DNA from 3 places in the Arthrobacter sp. StoSoilB13 genome. Region 1 is predicted to be linked to each of the others. Evidence: riboswitches for the same ligand, from Rfam matches in the RefSeq annotation. Region 1 holds a riboswitch; each other region holds the start of a gene.

Region 1 (9,868 bases):
CTAAGGACGCCGGGGGATCACACAGCCTGGCGGGAAAGTCAGCGCCGCGGCACCTTGAAGTGCGTCAGACGGGCGTCCTGCCCATCCAGCTCCGCCCATGGCTTCTCAGTCTCCATCACGGTCAAAGCACTGGTTGGGAACCGTGTGGCGACATCCATGTAGGCATCATGCTCCGAGTCGCGCGAAGCAAGGTGCATGGCCAGGTCCTGCACGCCGGGCATGTGCGAGATCACCATCAAGGTGGTGACAGTGTCCGGAACATGGTTGATCACGGTCAACATCCGGTTTGCCGAGGCGGCATACAAGCCGTCCTCGAGCTTGGGCGTCGGGGCTTTGTCCCCCAACTCATCGCACACCCACGTGCAGGTTTGGCGGGTCCTCAGCGCAGACGAGCACAGAATGAAGTCTGGAACTACCCCATGCTTGAGCAACCATCGCCCAGCCAGCGGAGCTTCACGGTGTCCGCGTTCCTCGAGGGGACGTTCATGGTCCTGGACCCCCATGGGCCAATCCGCCTTGGCGTGGCGCATGATCACAAGGCGCCTGATGTGATGGTCACTCATTCCACAACCTTAGCGCCGCGAAGGCACATGCTCACTGGCCCCGAAAGCTCGAAAGCGTCCCACCGAAGAGAGGGCGCTGCAGCGCAGCGGGGGCGCTGCAGCGCAGCGGGGCATCCCGAAAGCGCCGTTGTTGCGTGAGGTACGAGCAGGCGCCGAGGGATCGTCCCGCGAAAGCGAAAGCGCCCGCCCTTTACAGGACAGGCGCTTTCGCGGAAGCAATAGCTAGATCGAGTATTCCGGAGCGGCCCAGACGATGACCTCAGGGTGCTCGTAGAAGCGGTAGCCCTGGCCACGCACGGTGCGTACGGTGTTGGCGAGGCGGCCCAGCTTGGAGCGGAGGCGGCGGATGTGGACGTCGATGGTGCGCTCGTTGGGCACTTCTTCGGCGTTGCGCCACAGGCCCCTCAAGCAGTTCGTCGCGGCCAACCGTGCGGGTGCCGTTTTCGACGAGGTAGTTGAGGAGCTCAAATTCCTTGAACGTCAGGTTCAGCGACTCACCGTCGAGGTGGACTTCGCGGCGGGCGAGGTCGATCAACACGCCGGAGGGGCGGGCTTCCTGCTGCGGTGCCGGGCGTGAAGCCTCGGTGCGCTGGCGGGCGGCGACCGTGGGGTCACCGAAGGTGGAACGTACGACGTCGAGCGCGGAGCCGGGTGCCCCGGCGGGTGCGACGGCGACTGCAGCGTAGCTCTCAGCGCCGGTGACCAGGGACTGGGCGTAGGCCCGGATTTCCTGGGCGAGCTTGGCAATGGAGGTGCCAGCCGCTGCTGCAGTTTCTTCGTCAATGCCCATGTAGAGCACGAAGCCGCGGGCCACGTTGTCGTTGGCAACGGGACGGAGGCGGTCAGACTGCGCAATGACGGGAGTAGGCGCCGTCATGGGTGCTGGCTCATTGGTGGGAACTGCCCGCAACTGGCCGTAGGAGTTGGGGTTGTAGCCCTGGGGCACGTAGCCGGGAGCCTGCTGGCCGTTGCCTTGGGTGGCGGGGGCGTAGCCGGGGCGGTTGCCGAAGCCGGGGCGGAGGCCTGCGTTGGAAGCGGCCTTGTTGGCGTTTCGGACGGAGATGTGGACGTAACCGGATGCAACTGACATGGAGTGATTACCTCAAAAGTGAATAGCCGTCATCGCGGCTTCGAATGCTGGTTGTCCCCGCAATGAGTTTGGGGAAGGGCGCCCAACGCTGGGCTAGGGGGCGAATGCCTGAAACTTCTTCGGGGTGGAAAGTTAGGCTTGCATTCGACAACAGCGGGTCTCGTCGCCAGCGGGTGTGCTGGACCAGATTGCTGCGGCTGCAGGTGCTGTTGAGTTCTTGTTCACATTGGAAGTGTGCAACGTAACAATGGCAACACGCAAGTAACAAAGCGTGAAACCGTCCACATTTTGAGACAAGAGGGTCTATTGTGCCGCAGATCACAATTCTTCCCCCACCGAAAATGAACGTCATTTCATTCGGTCTCGATGAGAAATATTCGGCTTATCGTGAATTTTCTTCGGCAGATAGTGCATGATGACCTCCCTGATTCCCATGAGGGGCAAAAGGACGGAATCTCAAGATCTGAAACACTTGCTGTCCAATCGCAACCTGCTCCAAGCTCGAATTTTTCCCTCAAAATCTGCTACAAGCCGTAGAAGGCGAGTATTCACTGCAGCACTCCCGCAACGCCTGCCATTGAACTCCCACGTGGCTAGTGTTGACCTCACAGCATCCTCACAGGACCGGCAAAGCTTCGACAAACCAGCAGAATGGAGAGTTGTCACATGGCATCCCCGCACTCCATGACGAACAACCTTCCCCAGCTTTCCCACCCGGACGGCTCCCCCATCCGAGCCTTGGTGGTGGACGACGAACCGAGTCTCGCTGAGCTCATGAGCATGGGCCTTCGCATGGCAGGCTGGTCCGTAGCGGTGGCAGCCGATGGACCGGAAGCTGTGAAGCTTGCCAAGGACTTCCGCCCCGACGTGCTGGTGCTGGACGTGATGCTTCCAGGATTCGACGGCGTCGAGGTCCTCAACCGGATCCGCGCCTTCGCGCCGGAAGTGCCCGCACTGTTCCTCACGGCCAAGGACGCTGTCCAGGACCGCATCGTTGGCCTGGCCGCCGGCGGGGACGACTACGTCACCAAGCCCTTCAGCATGGAGGAGGTTCTCCTGCGCCTGCACCGTCTCGTACAACGCTCGGGCGTTGCGGCCATGGATACCGCGGAACTGGTAGTGGGTGATCTCACCCTCAACGTGGACACACGGGAGGTTTCGCGCGCCGGCGAGGACATCCAGCTCACGGCAACGCAGTTTGAGCTTCTTCGTTATCTCATGGAGAACCCCAAGCGGGTGGTCAGCAAGTCACAGATCCTTGACCGCGTCTGGGACTATGACTTCGGCGGGCAGGCCAACATCGTGGAACTGTACATTTCCTACCTGCGCAAGAAAATCGAAGCCAACCACCCGCCAATGATCCACACCATCCGTGGCGCTGGCTACGTCATCAAGCCTGCGGACTGAATCTTGTCCACCTCTTCCGGAGTAGCCCGCAAGACCCAGCGGAACTGGCTCAATCCCTCCACCTGGCATCTGCGCACGCGGTTGGTCCTGGTGGCGATGGCATTGCTGGTGGCGATTTGCGGTGCAGTTGGAGTGGTTAGTTACGCCTCCATGGACATGTACTTCAACAAACAGCTCGACAAGCAGTTGGAGCAGGCATCAGGCCGCGCGAATGACTTCGGCAGGGCCGCCGTCGAACTTTCCCTCCAGCGGTCGGCCGGATCCGCTGGAGGCCCGTGGCCAAGGCGCCGGGACACTTAACGCGAGGATCGATGGTTCCACGGTCATCAACTCGGGCTTCCTCAACGCAAACGGTCGCCGCGTCGCACTCTCGGCAGAAGACAAGCAGATCCTGCTATCGCTCCCCCGCGACAACCGGCCCGTAGACCGTTCATTGTCCAACGGCGACTATCGGCTGGTGGCAGTTGAGACCAACTACGGCGATGTGATTGCGACAGGCCTGCCGTTGGCTGACAAGCAAAATGCCGAGGCCTCGCTGGTATGGACCATGGTGTTTGTTTCACTTGGCGGCCTGGTGCTGATCGGCCTCGCCGGCACCGTCATCATCCGCCGGACCATGCGGCCACTGGAGCAACTCTCGGAGGTTGCAACGAAAGTATCGCGCCTTCCCCTCGACGCCGGTGAGGTGGCACTCGCGGTGCGCGTACCGCCGTCGGCCGCTCATCCTGGAACTGAAGTTGGCAGCGTGGGCCACGCTTTGAACCAAATGCTCAACAACGTTTCCAGGGCCCTGGAAGCCCGTCAGGAGAGCGAAACCAAGGTCCGGCAGTTCGTTGCCGATGCCTCCCACGAACTTCGGACACCGCTGACCGCCATCCGTGGATACACCGAGCTGCTTCGTATGACGGAGAACTTCACGGAGGACGGCAGGAAGTCGCTGGCGCGGGTCCAGAGCCAGTCGGAACGGATGACCACGCTTGTGGAGGACCTGTTGTTGTTGGCGCGCCTGGATGAAGGCCAGCCGTTGAAGGTCACGGATGTGGACCTGACGCAGCTGGTGATCGAGACAGTCAGCGACGAAAAGGTGATGGCACCGGACCACATCTGGAAGCTACAACTCCCTGACGAGCCCATTACGGTGCGCGGGGACGCAACCCAGCTGCATCAGGTGCTGGCCAATCTGCTGTCCAACGCCCGCAAGCACACCGATCCAGGTACCACGGTGGTCGCAGGCGTCATGCTTTCCGCCGACGGTAGCGCGGTGGTCACCGTCACGGACAACGGGCCTGGTATTCCGACTGCTTTCCAGGGGCGAATCTTCTCGCGTTTTGCCCGGGCTGACGCGGCGAGATCGGGGTCGGAAGGGACCTCCGGATTGGGCTTGTCAATCGTCGAATCCATCGTCCAGGCGCATGGCGGCAGTGTGGAAGTAACGTCCCAGCCGGGACGCACGGAGTTCACTCTCCGACTCCCCGCAGCTTTGAACGAACGCATATAACGAATCAGGCAACATGACTCGCCGTGAACGTGATCTCTGTTACCCAAATGTGACTTAAGCCGAAACCTCCTGTACCTTCGAAAGGGTGGGTCGCCCCTAACTGGCCCACACCCGGGATGCGCCGAGCTCTGCCACTTCCCGGAGTTCCGTTCTCATTCGAGGCAGAGACGGGGGACCCAGAGTCTCCGGGCACAGTACTTTCCTTGCCCTTGGGGTGAAGCCGCAGCTACGCGCGCGGCCGGATGACCTCATCCGAACCCGACAGCTAACTCCGCAGGCGCTGAGAGGTAATCACACATGTCTGAATTCAACGATCAGACGCGCCCTTCCGCGCGTCACCGTGACGATCACAACGCTCCCCTGACGAAGTCGCAAACCGTTCTGAAGAACGCTGCACGCCGCGGCAAGACCGGGCAACGAATGTCCGTTGTTGCAGGAGTCGTTGCCGCAGCATTGGGCGTCGCATCGCTTGGCCAGGCCGCAAACGCCGCATTCAATCTCCCCGAAACGAGCCGGGCGTCCGAGACGCAGGCTACCGCCCAGGCCAGCAACAAAACAGCTGAAATCTCAGCGTCCTTGGATGCTGCTGCCAAGAAGGGCGCTGCAGACAGGGCCGCTGCAGACCAGGCAGCTGCGGCACAAGCCGCCGCCGAAAAGGCTGCGGCCGAGAAAGCCGCCGCCGACCAGGCAGCTGCCGCACAGGCCGCCGCCGAAAAGGCTGCCGCTGATGCAGCCGCCAAGCAGGCTGCCGATGCCGCCGCTGCTGCAGCCGCAGCCGCAGCCGCCACTCCCAAGGCCGTGGACGATCCCGCCGCTGCCAAGGCATACGCCGCCAGCATCCTCGCCAACTACGGCTGGGGTCCGGGTGAAATGACTGCCCTGAACACACTGTGGGAGAAGGAATCCAACTGGCGGACCACCGCGACCAACACCTCCAGTGGTGCCTACGGAATCGTGCAGTCATTGCCCGCTTCGAAGATGGCAACCGCAGGCGATGACTGGCTGACCAACTACCAGACCCAGATCAAGTGGGGCCTGAACTACATCAAGGAACGCTACGGCTCCCCCTCGGCGGCCCTTGCCTTCCACTTGGCCAACAACTGGTACTAAGCCGACTCAATAAGCAGGCTTGAGCCCACCCCAGCGGGCTCAAACCATGCAGGGCCCGATTGCCGCCCCGCTTTCCGCCGTTCGCAGCAGTACTGATGCGCCCGGGCGGGAGGCGGGGCGGTTTTCGCGTTAAATGTGCCTTCCGGGTTTCACACCCACTTGCACCTGACGTTGCGTCAGGACTTAGCGTTGTGCCCATGACGGGAACAACAGGATCCGGGCCGTGGAGCATCGGTGAGCTGGCCACAGCATGTGGTGTCAGCGTGCGGACGCTCCACCACTACGACGAGATCGGGCTGCTGTCCGCAAGCCAAAGGACATCGTCCGGTCATCGCAGGTATTCGGAGGGCGACCTACGCCGGCTATACCGGATCAGATCGCTTCAGATGCTGGGGCTTCCGCTCGCGGCCATCGGCAAGGCGCTGCAAGCGCCCGAGGATGATCTGGAGTCCCTTCGGGGCCTCCTCCAACAGCAGCTGGTCCATGTGCAGGAGCACGCCCGGCAACTCCAAGCGCTCCAAAACCGTTTGGGCGAGCTGTTGTCACGCATGGACGGACACGCCATGCCCACCCCTGAACAATTCATGTCAACGTTGGAGATGATTACCGTGCTCGAAAACAACTTCACAGCCGAACAACGCCAGCAACTCGCGGACAAGCGGGAAGAACTCGGCGCAGAAAAAGTCGAAGCTGCCAAGAAGCAGTGGGCTGCCCTTGTGGAAGAAGGACTGGCGCACGTCCAAGCCGACAGGCCCGTCACGGACCCCTCAGTCCAGGAATGGGTGCGCTCATGGGACGGCATAGGTTCCATGTTCCACTCCAGTGAGGACACCAAAGCCGCAGCACGTGCAACCTGGCAGGAAAACAGCCAGGCCATCAGCGCGGGACTGCCGTGGACCGCTGAGCAGCTGGGCGGGTTGATGGCATACCTGGAGAAGGCGCGCTCGGCCTTGTAACAGGACGCCTCTATGCTTCCGGTTCGGCCTCTGCCGCACCTCGAACGGCTGCGATGGAGGCAGCTACGTCACCTGCGTCCGTGGACCAGTTACTCACCGAAATTCGCAGGATATCGCGTCCGCGCCACGAGGAACCGGACATCCACACAATGCCTTCGGCCATGAGCCGCTGAGTAACGCGGCGTGTGCGGTCATCACTTCCGAAGACGACCGATACTTGCGTGAAAACGACATCGTTGAGAATTTCCACGCCCGGGATACCAGCGAGGCCTTCCGCCAACGCGCGGGCGTTTGCTGCAAGCCTGTCCACCATGGCAATGACTCCGGACCGGCCCAACTGACGGAGGGCAGCCCATACCGGGATGCCCCGGGCCCTACGGGACAGTTCCGGAACTTTGTCGAACGGATCGCCCAGTCCGGTCTCCGTTGCAATGAGGTAGCTCGTGTGGACGCTGAAGGCGCGTCTCAGCGCTTCCGGCCGGGAGACGATGGCCAAGCCACAGTCGTACGGGACGTTCAATGTTTTGTGGGCATCGGTGGCCCACGAATCGGCTGCCTCTACTCCGGCCAGCCGCCCGCGCAGTTGTGGGCTGACCGCAGCCCACAATCCAAATGCGCCATCCACATGCACCCAGGCCTCGCGGTCATGGGCTACAGCAATGGCTTCGGACATCGGATCGAACGCTCCGGAATGCAGATTGCCTGCCTGCAGGCACACGAGGGAAGGGCCGGGTTGTTCATCCATGGCATCCGCGAGTGCCTCCGGCAGGATCCTGCCTTGATCGTCAGTGTCCACGGGAACGCAGGCTCCCAGCCCCAGGTACCGCAGGGCGAGGTCCACGGCGGCGTGCCGTTCGCGGCCTGCAAACGTGGTGATCCGGGGCGCCCCGGTCAGGCCCAGGTCCGCGAGGTCCCACCCTGCCTCGTCCATCAGGTATTGACGCCCGGCAGCCAGCCCGGCGAAGTTGGCGGTGGTAGCGCCAGTGGTGAATCCGACGTCGGACCCTCGCGGAAGATCCAATAACTCCAGGAGCCACGCCGCTGCGGATTCCTCGATCGCGGCGGCGGCCGGGGTCGCAAACCTGAGCCCGGCATTTTGGTCCCATGCCGAGACAAGCCAATCTGCAGCCATGGCAGCGGGCAACGTCCCGCCCATGACCCAGCCGTAGAAGCGTCCGGACTGGATTGCCATCAACCCGGGCTCAGCCAATGCGGCGAGCTCATCTACTACGTCAGCCGCGTCCGTTGCTTCATCGGGAAGTCTCGAAAGAAGGCTCGAAGCGACTTGGTCGGCGTCGGACGTGGGCCGGACAGAACGGCCGGGCACCGATGCAAGCCAATCCGTAGCGTGCGCCATGGCCCGCTCCAGTGCAGCACCGTACGCCTCCGGCAACGCAGACATGCGCACAGCCTACTCCCGCTTCACTGGTTGGAACAGCGGAGGCGAACAGACTAAAGCGTGAAGCTGATGAGGTGACCGCCGTCGTCGTCCTTCACGGCAGTGACGGTGACTGCGGAGTAGTCGGGGATACGCCACATGCCCGGCTCAAGCTCGCCACCGGCGTCGCCGACCACCACGGTTCGCATCCCGGCGGCCCGGGCGGCTGCGATACCTGCCGGGGCGTCCTCAAAAACCACGACGTCGGCTGGTTCCGCGCCCAGCAATGCTGCGGCTTTGAGGTACCCCTCCGGGTGCGGCTTGCCGCGCGTAACGCCTTCGGCGGTGACCGCAGTAGTTGGCATGGAAAGGCCAGCGGCCTTCATCCGGATATCGGCAAGGATGCGGTCCGCGGATGTGACGAGCGCAATGGCGTCGTCCGGCAAGGCAGCGAGCAGCGCTTCGGCGCCAGGGAGGGCAATCACGCCGTCGGTCCGCGTTCGTTCCATCTGGCCGAGCTCGGCAGTCAAGGCTTCAAGATCGGCTCCTGCTGGAGCATACCGGCGCACAGTATCGCCTGCTTGCACGCCGTGGGACGTCCGCAGGATCTCGTTGTAATCCAGGCCGTATCGTTCCGCGAATTCCAGCCACACCTGCTCGACGATCGCTGTGGAGTCAACCAGTGTTCCGTCCATGTCGAACAGGACAGCACGGACGGTCAGGGTTGGCGATCGTTCGGCTTGTGCGGAAGGCGAGGTTGGTTCGGCAGGATGGCTCATGGCTCCATCCTGCCGCACCATGCAGGGGTGGCGTCGAACTGTGACCTAGCCGTTGGGCCGGTGCGGAATGTACTGCACAGCCCACTTATTGCCGTCCGGGTCCGCAAAGTGGACGAAGTGTCCCCAGTCCTGGACATCGATATCGCTGACTTCGACGCCATTGGCCTTGAGGTGCTCGTGCGCTTTGTTGATATCGCTCACCACCATTTGCAGGGATGGCGCTGTTCCCGGAGGGGCATCGCTGAGCCCTTCGCCGATGGCGATGGAACAAGCCGAACCCGGCGGAGTCAACTGCACAAAGCGGATGCCGTCCATGGGACGCTCATCGAAATCGGCGTTGAAACCAACTTTGTTGACGTAGAAGTCCTTCGCGCGATCCACGTCGGACACAGGGACAAACACCAGTTCAAGTTTCCAGTCCATGCGCCACAGGCTAACCGGGCACGCCGGAAAGCGGTAGGGGCCGCGTTGACTCATCAAAGATGCCCGCGTAGCGGTATTCGAGGAATCATTTGAGAATGCCCGCGTAGCGGCGTGTCCGCCGGGGCTGGTGTCCGCCGCTTCGGCAGTGTGAGCCATGGAGCTTTCGATGAGTGAACGCAGGGCTGTCACCAAGGCGATTGCCACCCGTTATGCCCGCTCGGACCGGGCGGCGAAGAAACAGGTTCTGAACGAGTTGTGCGCGACGACGGGCTGGCACCGGGACCATGCCCGGAAGGCTTTGCGGCCCATCAAAGACGCGACCGCCGCGTTCCCGTTCCCCATCCTTGGCATCGATTCCGATAACGGCACGGAGTTCATCAACTGGGAGCTGCTGGCCTGGTGCGAACAGGAGAGCCTAACGTTCACCCGATCCCGCTCCGGGAACAAGAACGACGGGGCGCACGTGGAACAGAAGAACTGGCACATCGTCCGCCAGACCGTCGGCTACCACCGCTACGACACCGCCGCCGAACTGGAACTCTTGAACCTGATCTGGGCGCTGCAGCGGCTGCTGACGAACCATTTCGGACCGCAACAGAAACTCCTCGCGAAGGTCCGGACCGGGGCGAAGATCACCAAAACCTACGACGCGCCCGCGACGCCC
Region 2 (9,868 bases), on a different replicon from region 1:
AATTCACCGAAGGAAAGGTGCTGGGCCTTTTTCTCAACGAGCCCAAAAGCTGCTACATCCCAGAAAGCAGTGGAACCGCCGACGCCGAGGACAACCTCGTAGCCCTCGGGTGCACGGAAGAACTGGCTGAGTCCTTCGCGGACCGAACCCACCAGGTTCTTGACCGGCGCCTGACGGTGGGACGTGCCAAGAATGGTGGTCGATGCGGCAGACAGGGCCTGGACCTGTTCCGGGCGGACCTTGGACGGTCCCGCGCCGAAGCGTCCGTCCTTGGGCAGCAGGTCGGCGGGAATAGTGATGCTGTTGTCGCTCACGTGTGGCTCCAATGGGTATCGGTTAGAGAGGGGGAGGTGGGCAGGTGGCATCGGCTGCCCCTTCGACTCCCTCATTCTGCCTGACCGGGCCCACCGTCAGGAATCTGCGGGTGTCATAGTCCGCCACGTGGAATGCCGGACCACCACAGGGATTCCGGCCCAGGGAAAAATTATCCAGAGTAATTCCAAATAAGCTAGGCTTGGATTGACGTTCCGGAGGTGTCGGTTGCACACCGTCCACCTTGGCTGGGACGCGGTACGGTGGAGATTACGCAAGAAATGCGTTCGAGGAGAGCTGAGCTGGATGACGGATCTGATCGATACCACTGAGATGTATCTTCGGACCATTTTGGAGCTTGAAGAAGAGAACATCGTGGCTCTTCGCGCGCGCATCGCGGAGCGTCTGCGGCACTCGGGTCCCACGGTTTCCCAGACCATTGGACGCATGGAGCGTGACGGCCCTGGTGATTGTGTCCAACGACCGCCACCTGGAGCTGACCGAAGTCGGGCGCAAGCGGGCCACCGAGGTCATGCGGAAGCACCGCCTTGCCGAGAGGCTCCTGGCGGACGTCATTGGCCTGGACTGGGCGTACGTTCATGACGAAGCATGTCGCTGGGAACACGTCATGAGCGAACGGGTGGAACGGCGGCTCTATGAGTTGTTGGAACACCCCACAGAGTCACCATATGGCAACCCCATTCCGGGCTTGGAAGCCCTTGGCGGCCTCGCCAACCAGCCTCTTTCCCGCCTGGACGTGAACCTGCTGCACGCGATGGACGGGTACGCTGCCGATTCGCGTGTAGTGGTCAGCCGGCTTGCTGAACCCATCCAGGTTGAGCCCGAGCTCCTCACCCAGCTCGATGAAGGCGGAATTCGTCCTGGCGCAACCGTCTCCTTGGAACGGGTGGGGGAGTACATCTCCGTCCGCGTTCCGGGCATTGAAGGAGCACTGGAGTTGCCTCCCGAGGTCGCTGCGCACGTCTTCGTCGCCGTCAGCTGACTCTGAATTGCCCTGACCACGGGAGTGTCGGATCTCACTTTGTGGTGGTTGGCGCGCGTATGACCTGCGGGTTTCCGCGACTGATGATATGGAGCACCCGCAACTCGGTCGTTTTGGAAAGATAACGAATTTATTACTGCGGGCTTTAATCACCTATAGTTATCTACTAGCGCCGATACCAAAGCGTTACCTGATCTGGAGCCGAGCTCTGCCAGCAGATCAGGTGTGTCATCAACTACTGGCAGAGGCGGGGGAACCACAAGCGGCTGCCTAAAGAAGCAGCCTTGGGGTGAAGTCCGCAGCAGAAGTGCCTACTAACGCAAGTCCTTCCGGGGATACCTGTGTGCCGTTTGCGCTTCGTGCGGACCGGGTCTTTGAACTCTCTGACCCGAATCCGACAGCTAACTTCGCAGGCTTTCCAGAGAGGAACAGAGTTTGACATCGCAGAACGTCAGGGGCCGTCGCCGTGCGTCCGGCCCCACTGCTGAGCTGCGGCCAGCCCGCGCCGCAATGGAGATCCGGCCACGCGACACCCCGCGTCAGGTGCGCCGCCGTAAGAGCCCGTTGCGCCAGGTAGCCGACTTCGCGTCAGCCAGTGGTGTAGGGCAGAAGGCCGGTGTCGCGCTTGCAGCCACCGGACTTGCCCTGACTGTAGGTCTGCCTGCCACCAGCCCCGTCATGGCCACGTCGGAATCGGGCCAGACCGAGGCGGCGCTCTCCGTGCCCGGCGGCAGCCAGCCCGAAGTTTCTGCAGCAGCCTCCGCCAAAATCGATTTCAGTCGTGCAGCAGTCGCCACCGCCGCTGACCCGGACGGCAAGCTCAAGCAGCTGTTGAGCGCCCAGTCAGCGGGGAGCATTCAGCGTGCTTCCTCACTTGGCACCTTGGGAAGTCCTCTGGACAAGCTGGTCACGGCATCGCCGTTTGGCTACCGCGTCAGCCCCCTTACCGGCGGCACCGGTGACTTCCACCGTGGCCAGGACTTCGTGGCCCAGTGCGGAACCGCCGTCCACGCCGCCGCTGCAGGCAAGGTCACGTTCGCCGGGTGGCATGAGTACGGCGGAGGCAATCGCGTTGTGATTGATCACGGCAACGGCCTTGAGACCACGTACAACCACCTGTCGTCCTTCAACGTCAAGGTGGGGCAGACTGTCAGCCGCGGCGATACCGTCGCGCTGAGTGGCACCACAGGAGCATCTACCGGCTGCCACCTCCACTTCGAGGTCCAGGTAAACGGCGAAGTCGTAGATCCCATGGGCTGGCTCTGAGCAATTTGATGGTTGTCTCTCGCATCCATGACACGCCCCGTGACCTGAATGTGACATTCACGAACATCTGTTGTACCGTCTAAAGCGCATCGGCTTTTTAGGGGGCCGGTGCACTTGAGTGGATTGCCTAGCTCTGCCACCACTCGAGGTCCGTTCGCAAAAATCGTCTGGCAGGGGCGGGGGAACCAATTTTGGTCTTCGAGTCAGAAGACCTTGGGGTTAAGTCGCAAAAGCTTCCTTGAAGCCGCGCGGCCGGATGACTCCCATCCGAATCCGACAGCTCACCTCGCAGGCATTGGGAGAGGCTACCTTCGTGTCATCACGCACTACCCCTGCGCGCCATCGCGCCGAATTGGTTCGCACGAACCCGTTGAACACCCTTTCCAAGGCTGTCTCAACCAATGCAGGCACCGTAGGCCGCCAAGCCGCCGTTCTGGCCGCAGCCTCGGGGCTCGTTCTCAGTGTTGGACTCCCGGCCCAGGCCGCCGACACCGACGTTTCGAAGTCGGAATCTTCCAGCACCCAGCAGTTGGTCGCCACCGCAGTTGTTACCGCGGAGCCCACCGCAACGGTTTCCTTCGAAAGCCCCGTTGTGGTCACCAAGGAAGCTCCCAAGGTTCAGCGGGCCTCCCAGCGCACGTCGACCGAAGACCAAGCGAACAGCACCCTCGGTGCCCTGTCCTCCAAGGCCAAGGATGCTGCTTCAAGCGCGGCGGCCTCCGGACTTGCAGCAATTGCCTACACCGGCATCGGCCACCCCTACGTTTGGGGCGGCACTTCCCCCAACGGCTGGGACTGCTCCGGATTTACCCAGTGGGTTTACGCCCAGGCCGGCATCAGCATCCCCCGCGTCAATGCCTGGACGATCATGACCCCCACCAGCACCCCTGCCCCTGGCGACCTCGTCGTTCAGAACGGCGGAGCCCACGTGGGCATCTACGTCGGCAACGGCATGATGATCAGCGCTTTGAACCCCAGCCAGGGCACGCTCCTGCACTCCGTGGCCTCCACCGGCACATCCTCGTTCTACACCCTCCGCTAGGAAATCCCATTCGGGGTAAGCCAGCATGCCCCCCAAGTGCTGGCAGCCCATAACCCGCGTGCGGTCCCAGCGTGCGCGGCTACGAAAAGAGAGTAATCATGACCAGTGCAAACAAGGTTGCACGGCATAGAGCTGAGGCCCCCAAGACCAGCTCACTTGCCGTCATTGCCAAGGCTGTCAGCGACAACGCCGGTGGCGTTGGCCGTCAGGCAGCAGTGATCGCAGCTGCGTCGGGCCTTGTCCTGACCAGCGGAGTTGCTGCAAATGCTGCGGACACCAACGTTCAGCGGGAATCTACGTCTGCCTCCACGCTTGACGTGCAGTCTGTTGCCCAGGCCACCATTGCTGCTGATTCCAGCGTTGCCATCTCCTATGAGCGCCCTGTGGTCAAGACTGAGGAAGCCCCCGCTCCCGTCGTCCAGAAGGCGACTGCCAAGGAAGCTCCGGCTGCCGGTGGCACCGCAACTTTGGCGGTCAACGCTGACGCGTCCGCAGCCAAGGCGCCCGCTGCATCCAGCGGCCTCGGTGCAGCTATCGCTGCAGCGGCCTACGCACAGCTCGGCGTCACACAGGACTGCACCATGCTGGTGACCAACTCGCTGGCCGCGGTCGGTATTCACTTCCACGACTGGCCGGCCGGTTACCTCTCCCTCGGCCGCACGGTCAGTGCAGCTGAAGCCCAGCCCGGCGATCTCGCTTACTACGCCAACGGCGGCTATGGCGGAATGGCACACATCGCTGTTTACGTCGGCAACGGCATGGCAGTCCACGGTGGATGGAACGGATCCACCACGGCACTGTTCAGCGTGAACGTTGGCTCCGGCCCCGTTTTCATCCGCGTCAACGGCTGATCACTTACTTCACGGAACACCCCGCAGGCTCAGGCCGGCGGGGTGTTCTGCTTTAATCACCAGTTTTCGTGACAGCCAGAGAAGCGGGCTGCCGACACCCAAATTCGGGGGGCGCAAGTCCGATTCCGTGGCCTCAGGGAATGTGCGCGTCCTCTGCAAGGTGTCCCGCGCATGAATTTTCGCCAACACCACAGCCGAAACGACAGAAAAATTCGTTGATACGGCATACAAGTGCTTACCCTTGTGTTGTCGATCCACAGCCCGTACAAGCAGAGGGCAGCCGGCCCTCGTGCCCCTGACGGGTGCGGCCGTGAAGAGGTACGTGCATGCGCACACTCGTTCTGAATGCTGGATATGAACCGCTGGCGGTAGTAACCTTCCGCCGGGCGCTGGTCCTTGTGCTGACTGGAAAAGCTAGCGTAGTGGCCGAAGGCGACGAGCCTGTCGTCGGGCCACAGGAGATTCTCGGACGACCATCCGTGATCCTTCTCAACCGCTACATCCGGCCCCGGTACAACAGGATCACCGCCGTGAGCCGCCGCGGGGTACTCCGCCGCGACGGCCATCGCTGCGCCTACTGCGGGAAAACAGCCCACACCATAGACCACGTCCACCCCAAATCCAGGGGCGGCGCGGATTCCTGGGAAAACCTGGTTGCGGCGTGTTTGAAATGCAACAACGCCAAGAGTGACCACACGCTCGCCGAGATGGGTTGGAAACTTCGTTTCAAACCCGGCGTGCCCACAGGAACCATGTGGCAGATCAAAGAACTCGAGAAACCTGCGCCGGACTGGGACCCGTTCCTGTTGCCGGAATCCGCCGCCTGATCGATTTCTGTTGCCCTCCCGCCGTCCGGGTAATCTGGGCGGATGGAGTTCAACGCTGTGATTCTGGCGGGTGGCAGGGCCACCCGCCTCGGTGGCGTGCCCAAGCCCGGATTAACGTTCGACGGCGCCAGCCTCCTTTCGCATGCCCTGCAGGCCGCACGGGGAGCCTCCGCTGTGGTTGTGGTTGGTCCGGACACCTCTGGTATCGGCGGTGTCCTGCCTGATGGAGTTCTTAGTGCCCGGGAGGAGCCGGCCTTTGCTGGCCCTGCCGCTGCGATTGCTGCCGGTCTGGCGGCCCTTCATGAGGCGGCCGCCCTTCGGCAGGCAGTCAGCCCGGCGCCATGGACGCTCGTCCTGGCTTGCGACATGCCGCACGCCGCCAGGGGCATTGCGCCCCTGTGGGAAGAACTGCGTGCGCACCCCGAAGCGGAGGGTGCCATGGCCGTTTCAGCCGATGGCCGGCAACAGCCCCTCCTGGGGGTTTACAGCACGCGGGCTTTGGAAAGGGAAGTTTCCGCAGCTTCTGCAACTTCGGGGTTAACGAACTCTTCAGTGTTCCGGCTGCTTGCTAGGCTGAACCTGCTGGCCGTTACTGTTCCCGATGGGTCTACCGATGATGTGGACACATGGGAGGACGCTGCGGCCCTGGGCATACACAACGAGCAGGAGGCGGACATGAAGAGCCAGGAAGAGACGCTCGAGGACTGGTGCCGCACACTGTTGCAGGCCTTTGAGCTTGAGGGCGTTGAAGTGGATATCAATGAAGTCCTCGCAGTGGCAGGAGTTGCCGCCCACTCCGTGGTGCGGCCTGCCGCGCCCCTGACTACGTTCATCGCCGGTTACGCTGCTGGTATGGCCAGGGGTATCGGCCAGGCGGCGGACGACACCGCCATGAGCGCCGCCCTTGACCTGGCCCGCCAGGTTGCCAAGCAATACCTGGAGCCCGGGACTGAGGCGGAATGACCGAGGCCCCCGGACAGGGCCACCACGCGGCACACACATGGCATGAGGCCCGGCAGCGCGCCTTCGACGTCGCTGCTCCGATCCCACCAAGCCCGGTGCCACTGAAGGCCGCCTTGGGAAGGACGCTTGCCTCGGACGCGGTCGCCGTACAGGACATGCCGCACTATGCGTCCTCCGCCATGGACGGCTGGGCCGTCAACGGAACAGGTCCTTGGATTCTTGTTGAGCCCGGACACAGGCTTGCTCCCCACCAGGCCAGTCCCATCGTTACCGGGGGACTCATTCCGCCAGGCGCCAAGGCTGTTTTGCGCACCGAGAGCGGGGTCATTACCACCGACGACGACGGCCTTCCAATCCTTGCGCTTGGCGGGGCAGCGAAGCCGGGGGAGCCCCGCAATGGCCAGCACATCCGCAAGGCTGCCGAAGAAGCTGCAGAAGGGGACGTGCTGCTCAAAGCCGGAACCATCCTCAATCCTGCGCACATTGCCTTGGCTGCCCTGGCCGGCCTGGATGAGCTGGAGGTCCTGGGGAAACCCTTGGTTCGGTTCCTCCTGACGGGCTCGGAAGTTGTGACGCAGGGCGTTCCCGTACCGGGCAAGGTCCGCGATACCTTCGGACCCCAGCTTGGCGCCGTCGTCGAACTCCTGGGGGGCATTCCAGGGGAGCAACTTAAGGTTGGCGACAATTACGACGACTGGCTTGCGGCTTTGCAGGACACCGAGCCTGAACCCGCAGAACCATATGCCACAGCGGAGCCGCCGGCCGACGTCGTTATTACTACGGGCGGGACCGGACGCTCGGGGACGGACCATTTCAGGAGAGCCGTGGCTGAACTGGGTGGCCGGCTGCTGATCGACGGCATTGCCATGCGTCCGGGGCACCCTGCCGTATTGGCGGAGCTTCCGGACGGGCGCTTCGTGCTGGGGCCTGCCCGGGAATCCGCTTGCCGCCATGATGGCGCTCTTCACGGTTGGGGGGCCGCTGCTCGCAGCGCTCGGCCACGGGAAGCTGGAGGACGTTGGTGAGGTTCCCAGCGGTGCAATGATCGACGCCGATCCTGGACGGACGCGCCTGATGCCTTTCAAACTGGTCTACGGATTGGCATCGCCCGCGCAGCACGCAGGTCCTGGGATGATGCGCGGGCTGGCAGGAGCGGATGGCGTCCTGGTGGTCCCGCCACACGGTGTCCAGATGGGGGAGCTGGTCCCCGCCTTTCCCTTGCCTTGGGGCAAACCTCTGCCCACGCCCAAAGCGGGTGAAGGGAAACGAAAGGCGCCGGCCCGGCAACAAAAGAAGGCCCCTTCCGGTCCCGTTGACTGGAGCGCGCTGGAATCCTGAAGGTCCCCGGATGGACGCAGGTGGTAACGGGGTGCCCGGGCTTGCAATGATGGACCCATGAACAGGCATGCTCCCGAACAGGACATCAATGAAGATGACCTGCAAATCCACCCGCCCAAGAAAGCTGCGGCAGGCCTCAAGGCTGTCACTGTCGCCCTTGAAAGGGGCTACTCCCAGGCAGGAGTAGCCCGCACGGTCCGCTCCATGCTCAGGGTTAACCAGCATGACGGCTTTGATTGCCCGGGCTGCGCCTGGCCGGAATCCATCACGGGACGCCGGAGTCCCGCTGAATTCTGCGAGAACGGCGCCAAGGCAATCGCTGAGGAAAGCACCACGCGGACGGTGGGGGCCGAATTCTGGGCAGCACATTCCATCGCAGATCTTGAAGACAAGACCGAATACTGGTTGGGAAGCCAAGGACGGATCGCCGAGCCCGTAGTCCTCAAACCGGGGGATACCCACTATTCCCCGATCAGTTGGACTGATGCCTTTGCCTTGATCGGGGAGCATATCAATGCCACCACGCCCGATCGCTGTGTTTTCTACACCTCCGGCCGGACGGCCAATGAGACCGCGTTCATGTACCAGTTGTTTGCCCGCAGCCTGGGCACAAACAACCTGCCGGACTGCTCCAACATGTGCCATGAGTCCTCGGGCAGCGCGCTGAACCCGACCATCGGAATCGGCAAGGGAACTGTTTCGCTGGAAGACATCCACCGCGCTGAACTGGTGTTCGTTGTGGGCCAGAATCCCGGGACCAACCATCCCCGCATGCTGTCCGCGTTGCGTGACTGCAAGAACAACGGCGGAAAGATCGTTGCCGTGAACCCGCTTCCGGAAGCGGGACTGCTGAACTTCAAGGACCCCCAGTCCCTCAACGGCGTGATCGGGGGCGGCACTACTATCGCCGATGAGTTCCTCAAGATCAAGGTCGGTGGCGACCTCGCTCTGTTCCAGGCGCTGGGCCACTTGCTCCTGGAGGAAGAGAAGCGGAACCCGGGGACGGTGGTCGATAAGTCATTTATCGGAAAGCAGACCGAGGGCTTCGAAGCGTACGCGAAGGCACGGTCCCAGCTGGACTGGGATGAGACTGAGCGCGCAACCGGCTTGTCGCGCGAGGAAATCGTCACTGTGGCGGGGCTGATGGCCAAGTCCAAGGCAACCATTATTTGCTGGGCGCTTGGCTTGACCCAGCAGCCGCACTCCGTGGATACGCTGAAGGAGATCATCAACCTGCTCCTGCTCCAAGGCAACTTCGGTAAGCGTGGAGCCGGCGCGTGCCCTGTGCGTGGCCACTCGAACGTCCAGGGTGACCGCACCATGGGTATCTGGGAGAAGCCACGCGAACCCTTCCTTGCCGCGCTGGACAAGGAGTTTGGATTCCGGATGCCCCGCGAGCATGGATATGACTCCGTGGAGACCCAGCACGCCCTGGAAAAGGGGGAGGTGGATGTCTTCGTTTCCATGGGCGGAAACTTTGCTGCAGCCGGTTCTGACACATCAGCATTGGAAGCCGGGCTCAAAACAGCCGGCCTGACTGTCCACATCTCAACCAAACCGAACCGGGGCCCACGTGGTGCACGGAAAGACATCCCTGATCCTGCCCACGCTTGGACGCACGGACACGGACGACAAACACCCCAAGGGCAAGCAGTTCCTCTCCGTAGAGGATTCGATGTCGGTCATCCACAAGACGCAGGGCAGGCTGGCTCCGATCTCGGAGCACCTCCTGAGCGAACCCGTCATCGTGGCCCGCATGGCGCAAGCGACACTCGGGGATGACCACGGCGTTGACTGGCGCGCCATGGCTGAGGACTATGACGTGATCCGGGACCACATCTCACGCGTTATTCCGGGGTTCGAGGACTTCAACGCCAGGGTCCGCACGAAGAACGGTTTTGTCCTCCCGAACCCGCCACGGGATACCCGTACCTTCGCCACTGACATCGGCAAAGCACGGTTCACGGTTAGTCCGCTTGAGTATCTTCAAGCTCCAGAGGGCCACTTGATCCTGCAGACGGTTCGTAGCCACGACCAGTACAACACCACGTTCTATGGCCTTGACGACCGCTACCGCGGAGTCTCGGACGCCCGCAGGGTGATCCTGGTCCATGAGGAAGACCTCGCTGGCCTGGGTTTCAAAGACCGTGACCTGGTGGATGTCATTTCCACGTTTGCCGGCACGGAGCGGCGGGCCAACAAGTTCCGGCTGATCGCATACCCCACAGCCAAGGGCTGCGCGGCCGCATACTTCCCGGAAGCCAAC
Region 3 (9,868 bases), on a different replicon from region 1:
AACAACAAGGATCGGCGGCGGCAAGGAGATAGCCGCGGGCTGGCGACTGGTTGCCACGGACACCGACTTCCAGCACGGCGACGGCCCGGAGGTACAAGGACCGGCCATTTCCCTGCTTCTCGCTGTTTCCGGACGGCCGGTCTCTGAGGACGAGCTAACCGGCCCCGGGGCTCCGGTATTCCTGGAACAGGCCCGGCCTTGACGGGGCGCCGAGGCAAGCGGAGCACGTTACTGTCTGCCGACGTCGAGGCTTGCGGTCTAGGTGGTCGGATTCTCTGGACGGAGGGATCGCATCCTCCGGGGACGCACGGGAGCGCGCAGCCCGCTTACATCCTTATCCACGGCATCGGCGTCTCGCACCGGTACCTTGCGCGCCTTCACGCCGTACTGGCAGCGGGCGCGCCCACCTACTCGCTGGACCTTCCCGGTTTTGCGGGTACTCCCAAGCCCGGGCGGCAACTGTCCGTGGAAGACTACGGCGCGTTCATCGCAGAAGCACTGAAGGGCCTGCGGCATCGGGTCGTACATCCTGGTAGGACACTCGATGGGCGTGCAGTTCGCCATTGAAGCGGCCCTCCATGCGCCTGAACGCGCCTTGCATCTTGTCCTCATGGGTCCCGTGGTTGACTCACGCCACAAGAACGTGGGGCGGCAGTCGCTTGCCCTGTTCCTGGATGGCCTTCTCCGCGAAAGCCCATCGTCCAACTGGATCGTGATCACGGACTACCTGCAATGCGGGCCCCGCTGGTACCTCACCGAGTTGCCGGTAATGATGAAGTACCCGACCGAGAAGCAGTTGGCCAAAGTCCGGACTCCCGTGCTGGTGCTTCGAGGGAGCCGCGATCATGTGGCCGGGCCGGAGTGGGCGCTTAAGCTCTCCCGCGCGGTGCCCCAAGGGCGCCTCGTTGAAATCCCCGGAGTTGGACACGTCGCCCAGCACATGCGGCCGAAAGCTGTTGCGGACGCCATCATGAGCTTCGTCGCTGCCACCTCCCGCCAGAGTTAGGCACTGATGCACACACTGATGCACGACGGCGGAACCCGGCGTGGGTGCCCCTTGTTGGGTTTGCGATCTGGAGACTAGGCTGGCCGGGCAAGCACAATAGTAAGTTTGCTTAGGAAGGGTGACCATGACCAGCTATGACCCTGAGGACGATCCCCGGACCTTCGGAGTTTCCGGCGACGCCGAGCCAGCCGACACGACAGGCGACACCGCTGGCGTCACTGCCGGCGACACCGACGATGTCCACGCGGATCCCGACATGCGCCAGGACGAGGACGACGATCCCGCAGCTTCCGCCAACCCCGATCCCCTGGACGGCAACGTCACGGGACTTGAGCCTGGAGGCGGCGTACCTCCGGGCGAAACCCCACCCGCGGAGGGCAGCATGAGCAGCGACCAAGGACACGAAGAGTAGCTCGTCCCCAAGCCGCTGTCCTGTCGCTGCCCAGCAACGTATTAGCGGGCCAGCAACGTATTAGCGGGGGCAACTCCGGTCACGGCAGCCTCAGTATCTCCCCGAGGTCATAGTCAGCTGGCTCCTCCAGTTGAGAATAGGTGCAGCTCTCCGGAGTCCGGTCCGGCCGCCATCGACGAAACTGGGTGGTGTGCCGGAACCGGTCGCCTTCCATGTAGTCATAGGCGACCTCGATGACGAGCTCGGGCCGAAGTGGAACAAAGGAGAAGTCCTTGCCGCCGCTCCATCGGCTTTGCGCGCCCGGCATCCGGGAACCAGTAGCGGCGGCATCTCCTTGGTCGGCCCACTGACCCCAAGGATGCTCGCTGAACTCCGTCTGGTATGGCTCAAGTTCAGCCACCAGGCTTTCGCGCTTGGCCATGGGAAATGAAGCCACCACCCCCACGTGCTGCAGCTGACCGGCGTCGTTATATAACCCAAGCAGCATCGACCCGACAACCTTTCCCGTTTTATGCCAGCGGAATCCGGCCACCACGCAGTCCGCGGTCCGTTCATGCTTGGTTTTGAACATGACGCGCTTATTCGGTTGGTATGTCCCCTCGAGCGGTTTGGAAAGTATGCCGTCAAGCCCGGCACCTTCGAGCTGCACGAACCACTCCTGTGCTTGATCAAGGTCCGTCACCGCCGGTGTTACGTAAACGGGCGCCTCAGCCTTGGCCAGTGCCTTCTCCAAGGCGGCGCGACGCTCGGAAAACGGCTTGTCCATAAGGTTCTCGTCTCCCAGCGCGAGGATGTCGAATCCGATGAAGGAGGACGGGGTGCTTTCGGCCAGCATCCGCACACGGCTGTCGGCGGGATGGATGCGCTGCTGAAGGCCCTCGAAGTCGAGCCTGTTCCCAGCTATGAGGACAATCTCGCCGTCGATCACGCATTTGTCCGGGAGATTCTTCCGAAGGGCTTCCACCAGCTCAGGGAAATACCGTGTCATAGGACGTTCGTTTCGGCTACCCAGGATGATCTCATCACCATCTTTGAAAACGATGGTCCTGAACCCGTCCCACTTTGGCTCAAAATGACCCACATCAGGGATCGAAGGAACAGACTTGGCAAGCATGGGCGAAATGGGCGGCATCACTGGGAGGTCCATACGACTATGTTCTACCTGCCGCCCGCGGCGGAAGCTAGTCTTGGGCCATGGATATCTTGGCCGTACTAGTGGCAGTGCTGGCAGCACCTGCCCTCATTGCGGCCCTTTGGTTCTGGGTCTTGCGCCAGAACAGCAAGGGTAAAGTCCGGCGCGGTGCCACGGGTGGGATGCTTGGTGTGGCGGACGAAATTTTCCGACCCGAGACCCATTACGCACACCAAGTCCAAAGGATCCAGCACGAACTGCCAGCCCCGGCTCCGGCCCCGGAGCCTAAGTCCTAACGGACCTTCGCGCCGGAAGGCGTCCCGCCCGTTACATTAATGTGACTTTACTATGCCGCTCATGTACCGTCGAAGAGCGACCCTCATCTCCGCTGGGCCGCTTCCGGGTTGACGCCGAGCTCTGCCGCAAACCGGAATCCGCCAGACCCGCGGCAGAGACGGGGGACCCAGAGTTCCCGGGCCTGATTTTTCCCCTAGGCCCTTGGGGTGAAGCCGCCATGTGCGGCCGGACGGCCTCGTCCGAACCCGACAGCTAACCTCGCAGGCGTTGAGAGGCAACCACCATGTCCCCAACCATGGATCAGCCGCGCCGCGCCCAAATAGCGCGCGAGCGTACCCAGCCAACCGGACGCCGTCGGGGCCCCAACCCAGCGGATCCTCCACCAGCACGCCGGAAGCAGAAGCAGGTTTAGCAGGCGCGACGCCGGAACCCGCCACTGCTTCTATTCCCGCCTCTGCTTCCAATCCCCAAACGGCGGCACCCACCACGCGCGCGGCCGCTCGGGCGGCAGAGCGTGAACGGGCAGCCCAGGCAGCTATCTCTGCTGAGACAGTCCCCACTGAAACTGCTCCAGCAGAAACAGCACCAGCGGATTCTGCAACAGCGGACTCTGCTCCGGCGGACCCTGCTCCTCTGGAGCCGGCAACTGCTGCGATTCCAGCTGTTCAGGCGCCCGAACCCGTCGCGCCCGAACCCGCAGCGAATCCCGAACCTGCCACCGCTGCCATCCCGATCGTTCAGGCGCCCGAACCGGTCGCGTCCGAACCCGCAGCGAATCCCGAACCTGCCACCGCTGCCATCCCGATCGTTCAGGCTAAGAGCCCCGCACAGCTTGCCGCAGCCGCGACCGCCGCCTCTGGTCTCGCAAGCCGGAAAGCCCTTCGCGCACAGGAATCCGGGAGCGGTACGGCCCGAAAGTCGGCAAGTGCTGGCGAAACCCCGGCTGGCGGCGCCCCTGCCTTCGGAGCTTCATCACTGGGAGCTTCATCACTGGGTGGATCATCCTTCAGCCATGAACCACACGCCGTGCTCACCAAGGCCGCATCGGTCAAAACAAAGGGCCAGCGCATGGCAGTCGTCGCTGGGGCCTTGGGCTTGGTATTGACCGTTGGCACCATGAGCCAGGCCTTCGAGCTTCCCTTCTTCGGGCAGGAAACGCCGGCCCAGGAAGCAAGCGACGCAAAGACGGGTAGCGACAGCAGGCAGTCAACTTCGGCCACCCCTGCACCCAGCTCGTCCTACGCCACCGCCTCCGCGTCGTCGGCCACCAGCGAGGCCGGAAAACCGGCAACCGTAGCAACGCAGTCGTCAGGAGAGGCACCCGACCAGGCGCCGTCGTCGTCCCTTCCGACTCCGCAAGTGTCACTCGCGGATCCTGTTTGGGTGCCTTCGGCAGTCCCGTCGGCTGTTGTTCCCGTCCCGGGCGTGACAACTCCTGTTCCAACCCAGCCGGCCCCGAGCCCGGTTCCGTCGGACACGGTCACCACCCCACCTGCCACGACGACGCCGACCCCCACGGGCACTCCGGCACCTACTCCAACACAGGCTCCGGCGCCAAAGCCAAAGCCGACCGGCAGTCCCAGCACCACCACACCGTCCAGCGATTCACCCCTGGACCTGGACGGCATACTTGACGGCGCCACTGGGATCTTGAAATGAGCACGCGGCTTCCCAGGACCAGCGCGCACGTCGGATGGCATGGCCGGTACTGCAGCAGCAGCCGCACTGCCACCTTCCGCAATCGGATGGGCCGCTGGAGCTGCCAGCGGTTGCGCCGGGCCTAAGGAATCACAGCAACCGGAATCACGGCAACAAGATGAGGCGGGCACCCGACCCTGAACTGCTCCACCCGGGTGCCTGCCTCTTTTGTTTCGTGTGTCGCTTGTTCATGGCCTCGATCGCTTCTATCCAAACAGCCACGCAACCATAACCAACGCCCCGATGCACAGGACCGTTGTACAGAGGATGACATCCCGGGCCATTGTCATCCCGCGTCCGTAGGGAGAAGCGAAAAGGAAGACGTTCTGTGCGGTTGGCAGTGCGGCCATGATGACGCTGGCCAAGAGGTGCTGACCCTCCAAGCCGAACACGAAGCGCCCCAGCGCCCAGACCACCACCGGCATGCCAGCCACCTTCAAGGTGGTAGCAACTACGGTCTCCACGCGGCCATCGCCCTTTTGGAGAGGCGCCTTGCCAGCCAGCGACATGCCAAAAGCCAGCAGAACCATGGGGACGGCCGCGCCGGCCAGCATATCGATGGGTCTCTGAACGAGCTCCGGAGCCTCCCACCCCGTCAGGGCCATCACCACCCCCAGGCCCGAGGCGATAATCATGGGATTGGAGAAAGGCTGCAACAGCATCCGTTTCCACGAGATTCCTGTGCCGCCCGCCACGCCCAGGACGCTCAGGTAGAAGGGCGCCATGATCAGGAGTTGAACCAGAAGGACTGGAGCAACGTGCTGCGCCGTGCCCACTGCATACAAGGAAACAGGAATACCGATGTTGTTCGCGTTGGCATAACTGCTTGCCATGGCACCAACCGCCGTTTCCGCGACCGGCCGTCGGAAGAACACGAAGCTCAGCAAACAATAGAGAAGGCCTATGACGGTTGCCGACAGGAGCGCAAGAGGGGCGTCGACGCCGAGGGCGGCACGAATGTCGCTTCCACCTACCACCGTGAACAGCAGTGCAGGATTGGTGATGTAGAAAGCCGTCCGGGTCAGTGCGCTTTGTACATCCGGGGCCAGCACTTGGTAGCGGGCGGCGAAGTAACCCACCGCGATGACCGAGGCGACGATGAGGATCCCCGACACAACGCCGCCCACAGTGCTCCTAAGAATTGGTCAGAAACCGTTTTCTCAGCGTAAGCGACGCCTGGAGGACTGTCCAATTCCGGCCGTTCCGCAGCACACGTTCCGCAGCACACGTTCTACAACACTCCGCGGCCCAAAACACTTGGCGGCCCGAAACCCCTGATATTCGCTAGATCCGGGGCCGCGAAGCCCAGCGCTGTGCCTTCAGTGCAGCGTGCAACTCGAGCCTGATGGCCCCGCTCAACGGATCAGCTCCGATGAGTTGGCGGATCCGGCCAAGGCGGTTGTAGATGCTGCTCCTGTGCAGATGAAGTTTCGCTGCGACGTCCTGCACTGAGCTGTCGTTGTCATAGAGCAGTTCCAGCACGGGCAGGAGTTCGCCGTTCTTGTCCTGGTCCTCCAACGTCCGGAAATGAACGGAGCCCGTGTCATCCCAACCGCCCGGCGCCTGAAGACGATCGAAGAGTTGATACACGCCCACCGCCCGGCTCTCCACCAATTCCCCCAGGGGCGGATCCACGGCTGCGGCCTGGGCTGCCACTTTCGATTGCCTGTAGGCGCCCGCCAGTTGCCGGATAACCTGGAACGGCTCACTGATGCCCAGGATCACCCGGTCCACTTTGCGGCCGGCCCGCTTTGCAAGCTCCAATTGATAGTGCACCAGAACCTGGGCGTGATCAGCCCGGCCACCGGATTCGCGGAACAGGACAACGGAATGGGTCTCCGTCCCGGCGCTGAACAGCGCGGCGTTGACACCAATGGTGGACTGCAACGCTGCTGTTCGGTGCGTTAGCGTTGCGGCAATGGGGTCGACGTCGGTTCCGCCGCCATCCGCGTCCAGGATGGTCACCAGTTGCCAAGGACCGCGGCCTTGGATCTCCTTCCAACCGGCCACCGCTGCCACTGCATTCGATTCGCCAGTGCAGGCCGCTAGAAACTCCTGCTCCCGCCTCCTTCTGAACTCCGATTCCGCGGTGTTTGAGTCGAGCAACAAAGCAGCCAACAGGTCCAGTTCGTCACGTACGCCGGGCAGTTCGGCGAGTATCGCCGTCGCGGTTTGCTCCTCAAGGTCCTGCTGGACCCACAAGTAGCCCACCCGGAAACCGCGCACCAGCAGCGGGACGCAAACGCGGCCGAGCATGCCCAGCTCGTCGTTCGACGGAACAACAACCGGGCGCACCGCCGTCGCGATGCCGTGGGAGAGCTGCCAGGCACTGACATCGCTGGGCACGCGTTTGCTCAGGAGGAAGTTCACCCTCACGCGGTCGGCGTGCGATTGGTTGGAACTGTAGGCGAGGAGGACGCCGTCGAGGTCCTCCAGGGACAGCCCCCTGCCAAGCTTGAGCGCCACGCGTTCAACGATCTCCTCGACGTCCTGCTGCATCCAGAAAGCGTACCAACATCAGGCGACACCTGACGCCCCAGACCTCGACAAATGTCGAGGCGCATAACAAAAGTTCCTTGAATTTCCGCGGTTTCCATTCAGACGGGCTCCAAGATCCATGTCGCCTGCCTCACAGCCGGATTTATTCTGGAATCACAGCCCACAGCAAATATCCGGCCGAAAAAGCCGCAAACGATGGAGCCAGCAAATGATCATCGGCGTCCCCAAAGAAATCAAGAACAACGAGTTCCGCGTAGCCATCACGGCCGCAGGTGTCCACGAGTTCCGCACTCACGGACACACCGTTCTGGTTGAGCGGGGTGCGGGCCTGGGCTCTGGCATCACGGACGAGGAATACTCGATCGCGGGCGCTGAAATCGTTGCCGACGCGGACGACGTCTGGGGCCGTGCCGACATGGTCATGAAGGTCAAGGAACCCATCAAGGCCGAGTACCACCGCTTCCGCAAGGGCCTCATCCTCTTCACCTACCTGCACCTCGCCGCCGAGCCCGAACTCACTGCCGAGCTCATCAACTCCGGCGTCACGGCCATCGCCTACGAAACGGTCCAGGAAGGCCGCACCCTTCCGCTGCTCGCCCCGATGTCGGAGGTCGCAGGCCGCCTGTCCGTGGTGGTCGGCGCTTCCTCGCTGATGGCACCGGCTGGCGGCAAGGGAATCCTCCTTGGCGGCGTACCGGGCGTCCGTCCGGCCAAGGTTGTTGTCCTCGGTGCCGGTGTTGCCGGAACCAACGCTGCCGCCATGGCGCTGGGCCTCGGTGCTGATGTCACCATCATGGACATCAACATCAACCGCCTGCGGGAACTCGATGCCCTTTACCAGGGCCGCTTGAAGACCGTGGCATCCAACGCCTACGAGATCGAGAAGTCAGTTGTCGACGCAGATCTCGTGATCGGCTCCGTCCTGATCCCGGGCGCCAAGGCTCCCAAGCTGGTCACCAACGAACTCGTGTCCCGGATGAAGCCGGGCTCCGTGCTGGTGGACATCGCCGTGGACCAGGGCGGTTGCTTCGAGGACACACACCCCACCACCCACCAGGAACCGACGTACAAGGTCCACAACTCGATCTTCTACTGCGTTGCCAACATGCCTGGCGCTGTTCCGAACACGTCCACGTACGCACTGACCAACGTCACCCTGCGCTACGCCGTGGCACTGGCCAACCTGGGCGTCAAGGCCGCATTCGACCGCGACCCCGCCTTGGCCGCCGGCCTCAACATCGCCGCAGGCCACGTGGCACACCACTCGGTTTCCGAGGCGCACAACCTGCCCCTCGTTGCCGACTGGCACAGCGTGGTTACCGCCTAGGCTTTGCCCTTGCGGCGGTGACAAGTCGCCGGCCCGCTGTCCCGTTGCTGTCCAGCAACGGGACAGCGGGCTTTGCACGTGCCGGGCAGAAAATTGCTGGGCAGCAAACCCGTGCTCTAGCCGTTGCCGGGGGTGACTGGTTCCTCCGGGACCACGTGAGTGGGAACCGGCACAGGGATATCCGATTGCCGAAGGGTCGGCGGGGTTACGTTGGGGGCCTCGATGCCCGGCGGCGTGATTGGTGCTGCGGGAGTCGGGATGCTGATGTTGCCGGGCTGACCATTCCCGGGAATCCTGGGTATTTCGGGCGTCCCCCCGTTGGGAGCCTTGGGTGAATTGGAATGTCCGGACCCGCCATCGGTGCCCCCTTGAGGCTCCTGGCCCGGGTTGGCGCCATTTCCCGAGGTGCCATTGCCGCCGGGGTTGCGGCCGGATGGGTATGGGGTTGCCGGAGTCACAGTGCGGCCACGCTCCTGCTCGGAGGGGGAACCAGGATTATGCCCCGATCCATTGCCTGATCCCGGCGTGAGCTGCGAAACTACTGAGCCGATTGTCGAGCCCAGATGTTGGAAAGCACCCGGGATGCCACCCTCGGAAGCAGCCGCGGCCGTAGCACCGCCTGCCAATGACACTGCCACAGCAAGCCCGGCGATCGCAGTGCGGCGCTTACGACGACGACGGGCCGCGAGTTCGTCAAGGGAAGTTAAGTCAGTGGATCCTTCGACGGACGTAAGTACCGCCGTCGGTGCACCCGCCGTGGCGGAGGCGACCTCCGCCGTCGTGCCTGTGCCGCCAGCCGCCCGGTCACCGATCATCAACGCGCGGACGGCCGCAGAGGGCGGCGGAGCGGTGCTGGCGAGGGAGCGCAGTTCAAGAAGTTCGGCACGGATGTCGCGGGCGTCGTCGAATCCGGAATCGGCCAACAGACGGTCAATGGCCTGCTCGCCTGTATAACCGCCGGCGCCACCGGTCCGTCGTCCGGCCGGGGTGATGTGTTCACTCATGGTGTGCCATTCCTTCGTAGTGCACTTTTCCTCAGTGCACTCAATGCCCTGCGCTGCAGTTGTTTTATTGCCCCTTGGGATTTGCCCATAATGGCCGCCGTTTCTTCCACGGAGAGGTCAGCCACCACCCTCAATGCCAGGACTTCGCGATGATCTGCGGCGAGGTCCTCCAGAAGTTCCGTGACGCCCAGGCTGCCGCGGCCAAATGCCTGGTCCTCTGCCGAGGGCGCCTGCCGCGCATCGAGCTCAGCATCATACGGAGCTGAATCCGGAGTCCGTTCACGCTTGCGGTAATGGTCCACCATGCGCGCGTGGGCGATGGAGAACAGCAGGGTCCTGGCCCCTTGGAGGCCACCCTGCAGATCCGGCAGCTTCGGATACAGGGCGAGGAAGACGTCCTGCGTCACGGCCTCGGGATCGTCCACACCGCGGGCGCGGAGGTAGCCGAAAACCGGGCCGGAGAACTGGTTGTAGGCATCGGTGAAGAGCAGAG

Evidence for each region. Region 1 has a riboswitch for cyclic di-AMP ahead of LDP01_RS22630 (aggregation-promoting factor C-terminal-like domain-containing protein). Riboswitches for the same ligand answer to the same signal wherever they lie in the genome.
Region 2: another riboswitch for cyclic di-AMP. It lies ahead of LDP01_RS15100 (M23 family metallopeptidase); the one in region 1 lies ahead of LDP01_RS22630 (aggregation-promoting factor C-terminal-like domain-containing protein).
Region 3: another riboswitch for cyclic di-AMP. It lies ahead of LDP01_RS13915 (hypothetical protein); the one in region 1 lies ahead of LDP01_RS22630 (aggregation-promoting factor C-terminal-like domain-containing protein).

The regions. Positions count from the first base shown of each region.
Region 1 is NZ_AP024649.1:858,125-867,992, reverse strand. Features, by position in the region: gene LDP01_RS24055 (FCD domain-containing protein) at 1-4, shown strand, start outside; gene LDP01_RS22650 (SixA phosphatase family protein) at 39-563, opposite strand; partial or broken gene LDP01_RS22645 (winged helix-turn-helix domain-containing protein) at 786-1,653, opposite strand; gene LDP01_RS22640 (response regulator transcription factor) at 2,320-3,060, shown strand; partial or broken gene LDP01_RS22635 (sensor histidine kinase) at 3,064-4,558, shown strand; cyclic di-AMP (ydaO/yuaA leader) riboswitch at 4,693-4,850, shown strand; gene LDP01_RS22630 (aggregation-promoting factor C-terminal-like domain-containing protein) at 4,856-5,668, shown strand; gene LDP01_RS22625 (MerR family transcriptional regulator) at 5,866-6,624, shown strand; gene LDP01_RS22620 (pyridoxal phosphate-dependent decarboxylase family protein) at 6,635-8,026, opposite strand; gene LDP01_RS22615 (HAD-IA family hydrolase) at 8,077-8,781, opposite strand; gene LDP01_RS22610 (VOC family protein) at 8,827-9,204, opposite strand; gene LDP01_RS22605 (hypothetical protein) at 9,371-9,868, shown strand, end outside.
Region 2 is NZ_AP024648.1:607,256-617,123, forward strand. Features, by position in the region: gene serC (phosphoserine transaminase) at 1-314, opposite strand, end outside; partial or broken gene LDP01_RS15095 (iron-dependent transcriptional repressor DtxR) at 619-1,315, shown strand; cyclic di-AMP (ydaO/yuaA leader) riboswitch at 1,515-1,744, shown strand; gene LDP01_RS15100 (M23 family metallopeptidase) at 1,751-2,581, shown strand; cyclic di-AMP (ydaO/yuaA leader) riboswitch at 2,727-2,890, shown strand; gene LDP01_RS15105 (C40 family peptidase) at 2,895-3,623, shown strand; gene LDP01_RS15110 (NlpC/P60 family protein) at 3,722-4,474, shown strand; gene LDP01_RS15115 (HNH endonuclease) at 4,801-5,301, shown strand; gene mobA (NTP transferase domain-containing protein) at 5,344-6,264, shown strand; partial or broken gene LDP01_RS15125 (molybdopterin molybdotransferase MoeA) at 6,261-7,602, shown strand; partial or broken gene LDP01_RS15130 (FdhF/YdeP family oxidoreductase) at 7,660-9,868, shown strand, end outside.
Region 3 is NZ_AP024648.1:349,825-359,692, reverse strand. Features, by position in the region: gene LDP01_RS13940 (maleylpyruvate isomerase family mycothiol-dependent enzyme) at 1-202, shown strand, start outside; partial or broken gene LDP01_RS13935 (alpha/beta fold hydrolase) at 199-1,006, shown strand; gene LDP01_RS13930 (DUF6480 family protein) at 1,131-1,418, shown strand; gene LDP01_RS13925 (ATP-dependent DNA ligase) at 1,498-2,565, opposite strand; gene LDP01_RS13920 (hypothetical protein) at 2,613-2,846, shown strand; cyclic di-AMP (ydaO/yuaA leader) riboswitch at 2,976-3,128, shown strand; gene LDP01_RS13915 (hypothetical protein) at 3,115-4,506, shown strand; gene LDP01_RS13910 (AEC family transporter) at 4,752-5,672, opposite strand; gene LDP01_RS13905 (PucR family transcriptional regulator) at 5,830-7,044, opposite strand; gene ald (alanine dehydrogenase) at 7,253-8,371, shown strand; gene LDP01_RS13895 (hypothetical protein) at 8,488-9,375, opposite strand; gene LDP01_RS13890 (RNA polymerase sigma factor) at 9,372-9,868, opposite strand, start outside.